Regions from separate parts of the Streptomyces sp. YJ-C3 genome, predicted to be linked through region 1. Evidence: riboswitches for the same ligand, from Rfam matches in the RefSeq annotation. Region 1 holds a riboswitch; the other holds the start of a gene.

Region 1 (5,180 bases):
CGCGCCGATCGTCGCCGGCCTCGCCGCGATGCTCGCCACGCGCCTGACCTACCGCATCAGCAAGCACACCGACGAGAAGGCCACCTCCAAGGGCTACCGCGCCGGGCAGATCGCCTCGGCCGGCCTCGTCTCCCTCGCGCACGGCACGAACGACGCCCAGAAGACGATGGGCATCATCACCCTCGCCCTGATCACCGGCGGCGTGCTCGCGCCGGACGCCGACCCGCCGCTGTGGGTCATCGTGTCGGCCGGTCTGGCCATCGCGATGGGCACGTACCTGGGCGGCTGGCGGATCATCCGCACCATGGGCAAGGGCCTGACCGATCTGGCGCCGCAGCAGGGCTTCGCCGCGCAGACGTCCGCCGCGACGGCGATCCTCGCCTCCTCGCACATCGGCTTCTCGCTCTCCACCACCCAGGTCTGCTCCGGCGCCGTCATGGGCTCCGGTCTCGGCCGCAAGGGCGGTGTCGTCCGCTGGTCGACCGCCACCCGGATGTTCGTCGCGTGGGGTCTGACCCTGCCGGCCGCGGGTCTGGTCGGCGCGGGCGCCGAGTTCCTCACCAAGCAGGGCCCGTGGGGCATCGGCCTCACCGCCGCTCTCCTGGTCGGCGGCTCCGCGGTCATCTGGAAGCTGTCCCGCCGCGACTCCGTCGACCACACGAACGTCACCGACGACGCGATCGACTCCACCGAGGAGCCCGCGGGCGTCGTGACCACGGCCATCGCCGCGGTCACCCCGCCGCCGATCGGCGCGGTCGCGGAGGCCGGGGCGTCGGCCGACATCAAGTCCACGATCCCCGCTCCGGCTCCCGCCGTGGCCGACCCCGCGCGCCCCGCCGGCGCCACGCTGTAAGGAAGCAGGACCAGCTATGAAGATCGACTGGGCGGCTCTCGGCTCCGTCTTCGGGGTCAGCCTCGTGGTCACCGTGGCCCTGGTGGGCCTGTTCACCCTCGGCATCGTCGGCCTCTCCAAGCGGGAGTCGGCGGCGCGGCAGGGCGGTTCGGCGACGGTTGCCACGTCCGGCGCGTACCTGTGCTTCGCGCTGTGCGCGGCGGCCGTGGCGTACGGGATCTTTCTGATCGTGGCCTGACGACACGCCTGTGCCGCGTTCACCTTCTGAACGCGACAGAGGCCCAGCAGCACCCGAGCGGGGTGCGGGACGTACGGCGTCCCGCACCCCGCTTTCACGTTCGACTTGTCACCGGAACGGGTGTGACGCTGCCAAATGTCGCGACCCTGCGAGGACGGCCCATCGAGCCCTGTTCTCCAGGCCACAGCGGACATGCCATATGGCAGACTGACATGAGCCACCCCGCCAGCACTCCATCCGCCACCAGCCATTCGCCACCAGCTGTCTGCTAGCTTCCGTTCACTATTTGGCTAGCTCTCACCTGGTGCATCGAGACCTGGCACACGGTCGGCAAGGAGACAGAGATGATGGCCCGCGACATCGACCCCAGCCTCAATCGGCGCAGGCTGCGCATCGAACTGCGCAAGGCCCGTGAAGCAACCGGGCAGACGCAGACCGACGCGGCACAGGCGCTCGACTGGTCGTTGTCCAAGATCATGCGCATCGAGGCCGGGACGGTGAGCGTCTCGGTGACCGACCTCCGGGCCCTGCTCCAGCACTACGAGGTCAGGGACGAGCACCTGCGGAACGAACTGGAGGAGGCCGCGCGCGGGTCGCGCGGGCTGAGCTGGTGGACGCAGTACAACGACGTGCTCAACCCCGGCTTCCGCCAGTACCTGGGCTACGAGAGCGCCGCCGCGTCGATCCGCACGTACCACCCGATCGTGGTGCCCGGTCTGCTGCAGACCGAGGACTACGCGATGGCCATGCTGGCGCCGCACGTGGAGGAGGCCCGGGCGCGGCGGATCGTCGAGCTGCGGACCGAGCGGCAGGAGCGCGCCCTGGAGGGCGAGACCCCGCCCTGGACGTTCTTCATCCTGGACGAGGCGGCCCTGCACCGGCAGATCGGCGGTACGCGTGTGCTGCGCGGGCAGCTGCAGCACCTGCTCGACGTCGCGCAGCAGCCCCGGGTGTCGCTCCAGGTGCTGCCCTTCACGGCGGGCGCGCACTTCGCCACGCTCAACAGCTTCATCCTGCTCGGCTTCACGGACGACGACGACCTGCTGTACCGGGAGTCCGAGGGCAACCAGACGATCCGTGACGACCACGAACTGATCGTGCGACACCAGGAGTGCTTCGAATCGCTCCGCGAGATCGCGTACAGCGGCGACCTGGCCATCGATCTCATCAGCAAGACCAGGGACGGGCTCGACACCTCGTGAGGTGACAAGCGGGCCGAGCCCTGGAGAGCCCGTGTAGGAGGCGCACATGCCGGCCGCAGGCGACGAGTGGTGGTGGCGGCTCCTCGCGGCCGCCGGTCCCCGGCTCGACGGCACCGATGGTGGCGGTGATGCGCGTGGTGCGGCCGGTACGAACGCCCCGGCGGCCACGGGCACTCCGGACAGCGGGGAGCCGCCCGCCGGCCCGGACACCGCCTCCGACACCGTCGTCGGTGTCGTGGCACAGCTTCCCGGCGAGCGGCCGTCGTTCGGTGCCGTGGTCATCCACGTCGTGTCCAGCGACGACCTGACCCGGCGGGCCGGCTGGATGTACGCCCAGATCATGCTGGACAACCGTCGCCACACGAGACTTCTGCTGCTGGCCTCGTTGTCCGGCGGGCTGGTCCTGCTGGGCGGGCTGGCGGGGCTCGTGGTGCTGATCCAGGCGTGTGGCCTGACCTCGCCCTGGGCGGTGGGTTCGGTCGTCGCCGCGGCGTCGTCCCCGGTGACCGCGATCGCCTACGGTTTCGCCCGGCTCCTCCTGCGCTGTGCGGAGGCCATCCGGTCGCCGCTCAGCGCCGACGCCCCGCCGTCCGACCCCGATCCGTCACCGGATCCCGGTGCTGCGAGCCGCCCCTGACGCTCCGTAGTCCCGCGCGGAAGCCGGTCGCGGCGGCGAACAGCGCGGCGACCAACACCCAGACCACGACGCGGGCCTGGCCGGACGGGACCAGTGCGGCGGCCAGCGCCCCGACGACGCTCGCCGCAACGCCACAGGCCAGACAGAACACCACGAGGCCACGTGGGGAGACGACTCCGCGCGCGGTGCGGCTCACCGCCCCGTGCGCCCGCTGCCGCGCCTCGGTCATGTGGTGACCGGTCATCGCGCCCTCCTCCCCCCGCGGTGGACTCAGCGGTCGGTCCTGCCCGGACCGGACCCGCCCAGAGCCCTCAGGAACGCCTGCCACCGGATGCGCCGGAAGACCAGATCCGCCGTATCCCGGTTCCCGGAGTCACGGACTCGGACCTCGGTCTCACCGAGCGCCACTTCCACGCAGTCCCCGCTCAGACCCGAGTAACTGCTCTTGCGCCACGGCCCGGTGACCTGTTCCTGCCATGACCGAGCGTGCTCTCTCCCATGGGACACACCGGCCTCCTCCTGCTCGAGAGCCGGCGTCCCCCGTCATTGCACGCCCGCGTGCAGGCACCATAGCGCCGCCGGGGCGACCCGCCCAGGTGTCCCGGACGGATCCGCCTCACCACGTCGCCAAGGCGCCCTCAACCACTCGTGGACCGCTCTCCGTCTGCCGTCTTCCAGTCTAGGTAGGCCTGTTTTCGACCCATAGAGGAATTCCGGCCCAGTGAACGGGTCCCACGCGGCGCTGTGGACCTCCCCACACTCCCCTCTCCCAGGTCAACGGCAAGTTGACGCACCTTCGCGCACCGTGGTGGACTTCCCGGGCCATATACGGCAGCAGTCCGAGGAAGCCGGTGCGAATCCGGCGCGGTCCCGCCACTGTGAGCCCTTCTCCGGGAGGGCGAGCCAGGAACTCTCGCTGCCGGTCTCGTCGAACCAGGGCGTGGACACCCTGAGTGAGGACAACTACCGCCATGTTCGCCCTGCGCGGCGCGGCGCGGGCCGAGCGCGTCTTCGCGTGCGGTGCCGCCGCCGGACTCTTCGCCGATCTGCTGCTCGGGGACCCGCGTCGAGGGCATCCCGTCGCCGGATTCGGCCGGGCCGCCGGGGCCGTGGAGCGGGTGCTGTGGCGGGATCACCGCGGCTGGGGCGCCCTGCACACCGCCGTCTGCGTGGGCGGGGCCACCGCCGTGGGCGCCCTCGCCGCCCGTGCCGTACGCCGCTCCCCCGCCGCCTCCGTCGCGCTGACCGCCGCCGCCACCTGGGCCGTGGTCGGCGGGACCTCGCTCGGCCGGGAGGCGCGCGCCGTCGGGGCCGCGCTGGAGGCCGGGGACGTGGAGCTGGCCCGGGAGTTGCTGCCGCGGCTGTGCGGACGGGATCCGCAGGGGCTGGACGCCGACGGGATCGCGCGGGGCGTCGTCGAGTCCGTCGCCGAGAACACCTCCGACGCCGTCGTGGGCGCATTGGTGTGGGGCGCCGTGGGCGGCGTGCCCGGGCTGCTCGCCTTCCGTGCCGTGAACACGCTCGACGCCATGGTCGGGCACAAGTCCGTGAAGTACCGCCGGTTCGGCTGGGCCTCGGCCCGGCTGGACGACGTCGCCGGGTGGCCGGGGGCCCGGCTGACCGGTGCGCTCGCCGTGCTGGCCGGCGGGCGTCCGCGCGACGCCGCCCGGGCCTGGCGCGAGGACGCGGGGCGCCATCCCAGTCCCAACGCGGGGCCCGTCGAGGCCTCGTTCGCGGGGGCGCTCGGGGTGCGGCTCGGCGGGACGTTGGCGTACGGGGGCAGGGTCGAGCACCGGCCCGTGCTGAACGCGCGAGGGCGCGCGGTGCGGGTGTCGGACGTGGAGCGGGCCGCGCGGTTGTCGCGGCGGGTCAGTGTGATGGCGTGGGGAGTCTGTGTGGCCGGGCGGTTGTTGCGAGGGCGTCGATGAGCGGGCGGGGCGGCGGGCTGCTCGTCGCCGGGACCACGTCGGACGCCGGGAAGAGCGTCGTGACCGCTGGGATCTGCCGGTGGCTCGTGCGGCAGGGGGTGAAGGTCGCGCCGTTCAAGGGGCAGAACATGTCCCTGAACTCGTTCGTGACGCGCGACGGCGCCGAGATCGGCCGGGCGCAGGCCATGCAGGCGCAGGCCGCCCGGGTCGAGCCGAGCGCGCTGATGAATCCGGTGCTGCTCAAGCCGGGCAGCGACCGCAGCAGCCAGGTCGTGCTGATGGGCAAGCCGGTGGGCGAGATGAGCGCGCGGGGCTATCACGG
Region 2 (5,180 bases), 3.0 Mb from region 1:
GTGGAGCGGCTGCCGGTGGTCGACGAGGAGGACCGGCTCGTCGGCATCGTCACGCGCCGCGATCTGCTCCAGGTGTTCCTGCGCCGTGACGACGAGATCCGCCGCGAGGTCGTCGACGAGGTGCTGGTGCGCTGCCTGTGGCTGACGCCGGAAACCCTCACCGTCCAGGTCCACGAGGGCGTGGTCACCCTGACCGGCCAGGTCGAGCGGCGCAGCGAGAAGGACATCGCCGCCCGCATGACCGGACACATCGACGGCGTCGTCGCCGTCGTCGACAAGATGTCGTACCGGCAGGACGACGCACACCTGCGCCCCGACGAGCCGGCGATGCACGGGATCCAGGAGCACTGGCTGCGCAAGCGGTGAACACACGAGAACACGAGAACGGGAGAACACGGAGGGAGACGGCGATGTTCGGCAATATGGGCCCCTACATGAACAGTTGGGGATACACGCTGATGGCGGCGAGCGTCCTTGCGCTCTGGGGGCTGCTCGGCCTGGCCGCGTTCGCGCTCAGCCGCGGCACGTCCCGCCGCTTCGACGACCGTGAGATGCCGCCCGGGCGGGCCGAGCAACTGCTCGCCGAACGGTACGCCCGCGGGGAGCTGGACGCGGACGAGTACCGCAAGCACCTCGCCGTGCTGCGCGACAACACACCCCTCACCAAGGGAGGTTGACGGCCATGGCCGACAGGGAGCCTCGCGTGCTGATCGCCTACGGGACGAAGAACGGCTCCACCGCAGAGATCGCCCGGCACCTGGGCGAGGTCCTGGCCAAGGAAGGGTGCGCCATGACGGTGTGCCCCGCCGACGAGGTCGGCGTGGACGTGTCCGCGTACGACGCCGTGGTGCTCGGCGGCGCCCTGTACGCGGGCCGCTGGCACCGGGACGCCCGCCGCTTCGCCCGCCGGGCCCGCCGCGACCTGGCGACGCGCCCGGTGTGGCTGTTCAGCAGCGGTCCGCTCGACGCCTCCGCCCCGGACCGGGACATCGCGCCGGTGCGAGGTGTGCGCCGCGTCGCGGACCGGATCGACGCGCGGGGCCACGTCACGTTCGGGGGCCGGCTCGACGAGCACGCCCGCGGTTTCACGGCACGGATGATCGTCAGGTCCGGCAGGGGTGGGGACTACCGGAGCTTCGAGCAGGTCACCGCCTGGGCCGAGGGCATCGCCCGCGACGCCCGGTCCGCCAATTCCGAGAGGACGTGACGCGCGGTGGGATGCCCGTACGGCACGGAAGCCGCTGGGCGGGGTGGCTTAGGCTGCCCTCCCGCGCCCGGGTGAGGTGCGGGTCGGAGGGGGCGGGCATGGCCGGTCGGGACACGAAGCACGGCGAGATCACACTCAACTCCACGCTGCGGGCGGAGATCGATCTGCCCTGCCCGACGACCGGTGCCGCTTACCGCGAGCTGGCCGAACGCTGGTTCACCGCCGCGATCGAGGCACTCGCGGGGCCGCTGGGGGCGACCTTCGCATCCGACGCGGACTTCTCCGGTCGCGCCGTCGCACTCAGCCGCGGCGAAGCCGCCCCCGGAGAGCTGTGGGCGACCCTGGTGCTTCTCGAGCCGACCCGTCGGCGCAAGAGACCGTACGAGGTCCACTGGTCCCCGAAGAACTGGCGCGCCTTTCTGCGGGATCTGGAGGACATGCCCGGTCAGGCGACGGTCGCCCTCAGCACCGTCGGCCCCGACGGCCACCCCGACCAGCCGTCGCTGTATGTCGACGTGGACCGGGACCGCGACACCCCCGAGGTCGTCTCACTCGTCGCGTCCCGCTCCACGGAGGAATTCACCGACCCGGGCACCCGCGACGAGACCCAGCACCGCTGGATCGCCTTCTTCCGTACGCAACTGCACCGGCACACGGACATCCTCTACGGAAGCATCGCGGACGACGCGGAATCCGTGACGGGCAGGACCGCGCTGGAGCGTGAGATCGGCCTGCTGCTGGAGGACACGTTCCCCGAACTGGACACGGCCCTGCGGGGCTACGCGTGGTGGACCGTCTGCTCCCCGGGCGCGGCAGCGCGCCTCGGCGGCATCGAGGCCCTCCGCGACAGCGGCGCCTTCCACGAGGCCGAGCTGCTGCCCGGGGGAGGGGCGTCCCTGCGGGCGACCGCGAACCTCTGGGAGTACGACGAGGAACGGGTGCGCGCGGTGTTCCGGGCGGTGGCCCCCGCGCTGCCCGAAGGGAAGCCGTCCAGATCGATCAGCTCGGACACGCACAGGCTGGTCTGCGAGGACGCGGCGGACCACCGAGGAGCACAGCGCCGCTGACTTTCCCTGTCGTTCCGGCCGCGGCAACGGAAATCAGGGCGGTGAAGGGAACCCCGGCGCGGGACAGTCGGGTTCGGCGTACGTACCCGACCGGGCCGTCTCACCGGCCCCGGTCCGGTCGGCCCAGCGTCAGCTTCGGCAGCGCATAGCCGACGAGGGGGCCTATCGCGAGGGCGAACACCACCGTGGCGATGCCGACACCGCCGCCCAGCAGCCATCCCGCGGCCAGCACCGACACCTCGATCGCCGCACGCGCCGCCACGACGGGAACGCCGCGCTCGGCCAGCCCGGTCATCAGCCCGTCACGGGGACCCGGGCCCCAGCCCGCCCCCACGTAGAGACCGGTCGCGACGGCCACGCCGCACACCGCCACCACGAGGAAGACCGCCCGTTCGACCAGGTGGTGCGCGGCGGGGAGCCACGCGATGCCCAGGTCGAGGAACGGCCCGACGAGCAACGCGTTGGCGACCGTGCCCAAGCCGGGACGCTGGCGCAGCGGGAGCCACAGCACCAGCAGGACCAGCGAGACGACGACGACCACCTCGCCGAGCGAGAGGCCGGTGGCCAGAGCGATGCCCTGCGTGAAGACGGTCCACGGGTCGGCGCCGAGACCCGCTTTGAGGAGCAGTGCCAGGGAGAAGCCGAACAGGGCCAGCCCCGCCACGATCCGTGTGGCCCGCTGGACCGGGCGGTCGGACAGGCTACGCATGAGCGCCCGTGGCCGCCGCGACGAGCACCGCGGCCGCCCGCGCCGCGTCGTCGACCGCGCCGGCCGCGGCCCCGGGACCGTGGACGACCACGCGTCCGGCCACGCCGTCGATGAGGAGCAGGAGTTGGGAGGCGAGCACCTCAGGGGACCTGGCACCGGCCTCCTCGCACAGCCGCCCGAGCGTGTTCAGCAGCCACTGCTTCTCCTCCTGCGCCGCGACCGAGACCAGCTCGTCCGACGGTGACAGCTCGGCGGCGGCGTTGACGAAGGCACACCCTCTCTTCCCGTGGCCCTCGTACCAGTCGGCCAGCCACGTGAACACGGCGAGCAGACGCGGTTCCCCTGACGCCTCGGTGGAGAGGTACGTCTCCAGATCGGCGGCCCGCCGCGCATGCCGACTTCTGAGCGCTTCCGCCGCCAGCGCCGATTTCGACGGGAAGTGGGCGTACAGGGTCGGCTTCGTCACTCCCGCTTCCTGGGCGACGGCGTCGACGTTGGTCGAGACGATCCCCCGCTCATAGAAGACGCCCTCGGCCGCGGCGAGAAGACGGGCTCGGGAGGTGGTGTTCCGCTTCATAAATTAAACTTACCAGTTAGTTTAATTAGGAGGCTACTCCGGCTTCCGTTCCGGGACTTGTGCGGAGCGGGCCGTGTGGCGGAGGTTTGCGGCATGATCCACACGTGCGCGAGGTGAGCGTTTGGGCGCCGGCGCGGTAGGGGAGCGGGACATGGCCGTACTGGTGAGGCCGCAGGCGATCCGGCGGCGGGCCGGATGGCATGATTGCCGACGACATAGGCGACGGCGGTTCGAGGAATCCGGTGTGAATCCGGTGCGGTACCGCCACTGTGATCGGCGAGCGGATCCCGACGAGCCACTGCCCAGGACGGGTGGGAAGGCCGGGACGAGCTTCGACCCGAGAGCCAGGAGACTCACGCTGTCGCCTCCTCGACGGACCCCGGGGCGGACTTCCCCGGAGAGGGAGGAGTGCGGCATGCCCAAGAGGCCGGCTGACGAGAAGGGCGCAGCACGGGGCCGCGAGGTTCCGTGCAGGGTGGTGGTGTGCCGCGACTGCTGCTGCGGCAGCGCCAAGGTGAGCGGTGATCACGCGGCGCAGACCGCGCGGTTGCGGGCGGTCGCGCCGGTCCGCGTCTCCGAGTGCCTGGATGTCTGCGACCAGGCCAACGTCATCGTCGTACAGCCCTCGGAGGCCGGGCGGGCGGCGGGTGCCCGCCCGGTGTGGCTCGGCCTCGTCAACGACCGTGACGCCACCGAGGACATAGCCGACTGGATCACCGCCGGCGGGCCGGGCGTCGCACCCCTTCCGGAGATTCTCGATCTGTACCTCTTCAAGCCGCCGCGCCGCCTCAGGACCTCTTGAGCCCTCGGCTCCGGATGTCCGAACCACCACAGCGCTGAAGGGACTTGTCGTGAGTGAGGAGCCGAGCGAGCTCTCGCGCGGGAGCGTGATCGAGGCGCTTCACGAGGTCGCGAGACTCGACGGATTCTTCGTCCTGGAGACGGCGGAGAGGCCCGCAGGACGGGCATCCGGGAGCGGGCGGCTCGCCTCGTCGGAATTCGCCGTTCTCGCGCGGGCGGTCAACGACCGCTGCGCCACGGACGAAGCCCGCGTAGGCGTCTCCCTCGCGCACCTGGGGCTCGCCGCCCGTCTTTGGTCACCGGTGCTGGCCTGCACGCTCCTGCACCGGATCGTGCCCGACACGAGCACGGTGGAATGGGCCGGAGGCGGTCCGGCGCTCCGCCTGGCGGCTCCGACGGGACGGCCCGCCGGGTGCTTGCCGTCCCTTGCGGAGGCCGTGTACGCGGAGGTCAACGGCCCACTGGAGGAACTGGAGAGCAGACTCACCGTCACCATCGCCCCGGGGCTGCTGGCGGGGAACGTCGCGTCCGCGCTCGTCGGGTCGGCGGCGGTGCTGCTCAGGGCTCGGCCGGACCTGCGTACAGAACTCGTGTGCCTCACAAGGGAGTTGCTGGAGACGGGACGGCTTCGTGGCACCGGCCGGATCACCGGCCCGGGGCTGACGTTCCGCCGCCGCAGTTGCTGCCTGTACTACCGCATCCCGGGCGGCGGGAAGTGCGGGGACTGCTGCCTGGCGGACTGACCGGGTTCTCCTCTCAGCGTTCTCCTGTCAGCGGAGCAGGGTGGGGAGCGGCGCCCGTCGAGGCCTACAGTCCGAC

The links. A riboswitch is a leader RNA that binds a small molecule or an ion and turns the genes downstream of it on or off. The one in region 1 is predicted to bind cobalamin.
Region 2: linked by a shared signal. The riboswitch ahead of ACVHNB_RS15575 (hypothetical protein) and the one ahead of ACVHNB_RS29410 (cobalamin biosynthesis protein) in region 1 are both predicted to bind cobalamin.

Annotation. Positions count from the first base shown of each region.
Region 1 is NZ_CM132685.1:6,547,082-6,552,261, forward strand. Features, by position in the region: gene ACVHNB_RS29380 (anion permease) at 1-853, shown strand, start outside; gene ACVHNB_RS29385 (hypothetical protein) at 870-1,091, shown strand; gene ACVHNB_RS29390 (helix-turn-helix domain-containing protein) at 1,439-2,293, shown strand; gene ACVHNB_RS29395 (hypothetical protein) at 2,340-2,930, shown strand; gene ACVHNB_RS29400 (hypothetical protein) at 2,863-3,174, opposite strand; gene ACVHNB_RS29405 (DUF397 domain-containing protein) at 3,201-3,437, opposite strand; cobalamin riboswitch at 3,720-3,865, shown strand; gene ACVHNB_RS29410 (cobalamin biosynthesis protein) at 3,902-4,858, shown strand; gene ACVHNB_RS29415 (cobyric acid synthase) at 4,855-5,180, shown strand, end outside.
Region 2 is NZ_CM132685.1:3,557,419-3,562,598, forward strand. Features, by position in the region: gene ACVHNB_RS15545 (CBS domain-containing protein) at 1-366, shown strand, start outside; gene ACVHNB_RS15550 (SHOCT domain-containing protein) at 411-677, shown strand; gene ACVHNB_RS15555 (flavodoxin domain-containing protein) at 683-1,207, shown strand; gene ACVHNB_RS15560 (hypothetical protein) at 1,306-2,274, shown strand; gene yczE (membrane protein YczE) at 2,375-2,983, opposite strand; gene ACVHNB_RS15570 (TetR/AcrR family transcriptional regulator) at 2,976-3,560, opposite strand; cobalamin riboswitch at 3,770-3,934, shown strand; gene ACVHNB_RS15575 (hypothetical protein) at 3,976-4,362, shown strand; gene ACVHNB_RS15580 ((2Fe-2S)-binding protein) at 4,412-5,104, shown strand; gene ACVHNB_RS15585 (alpha/beta fold hydrolase) at 5,169-5,180, opposite strand, start outside.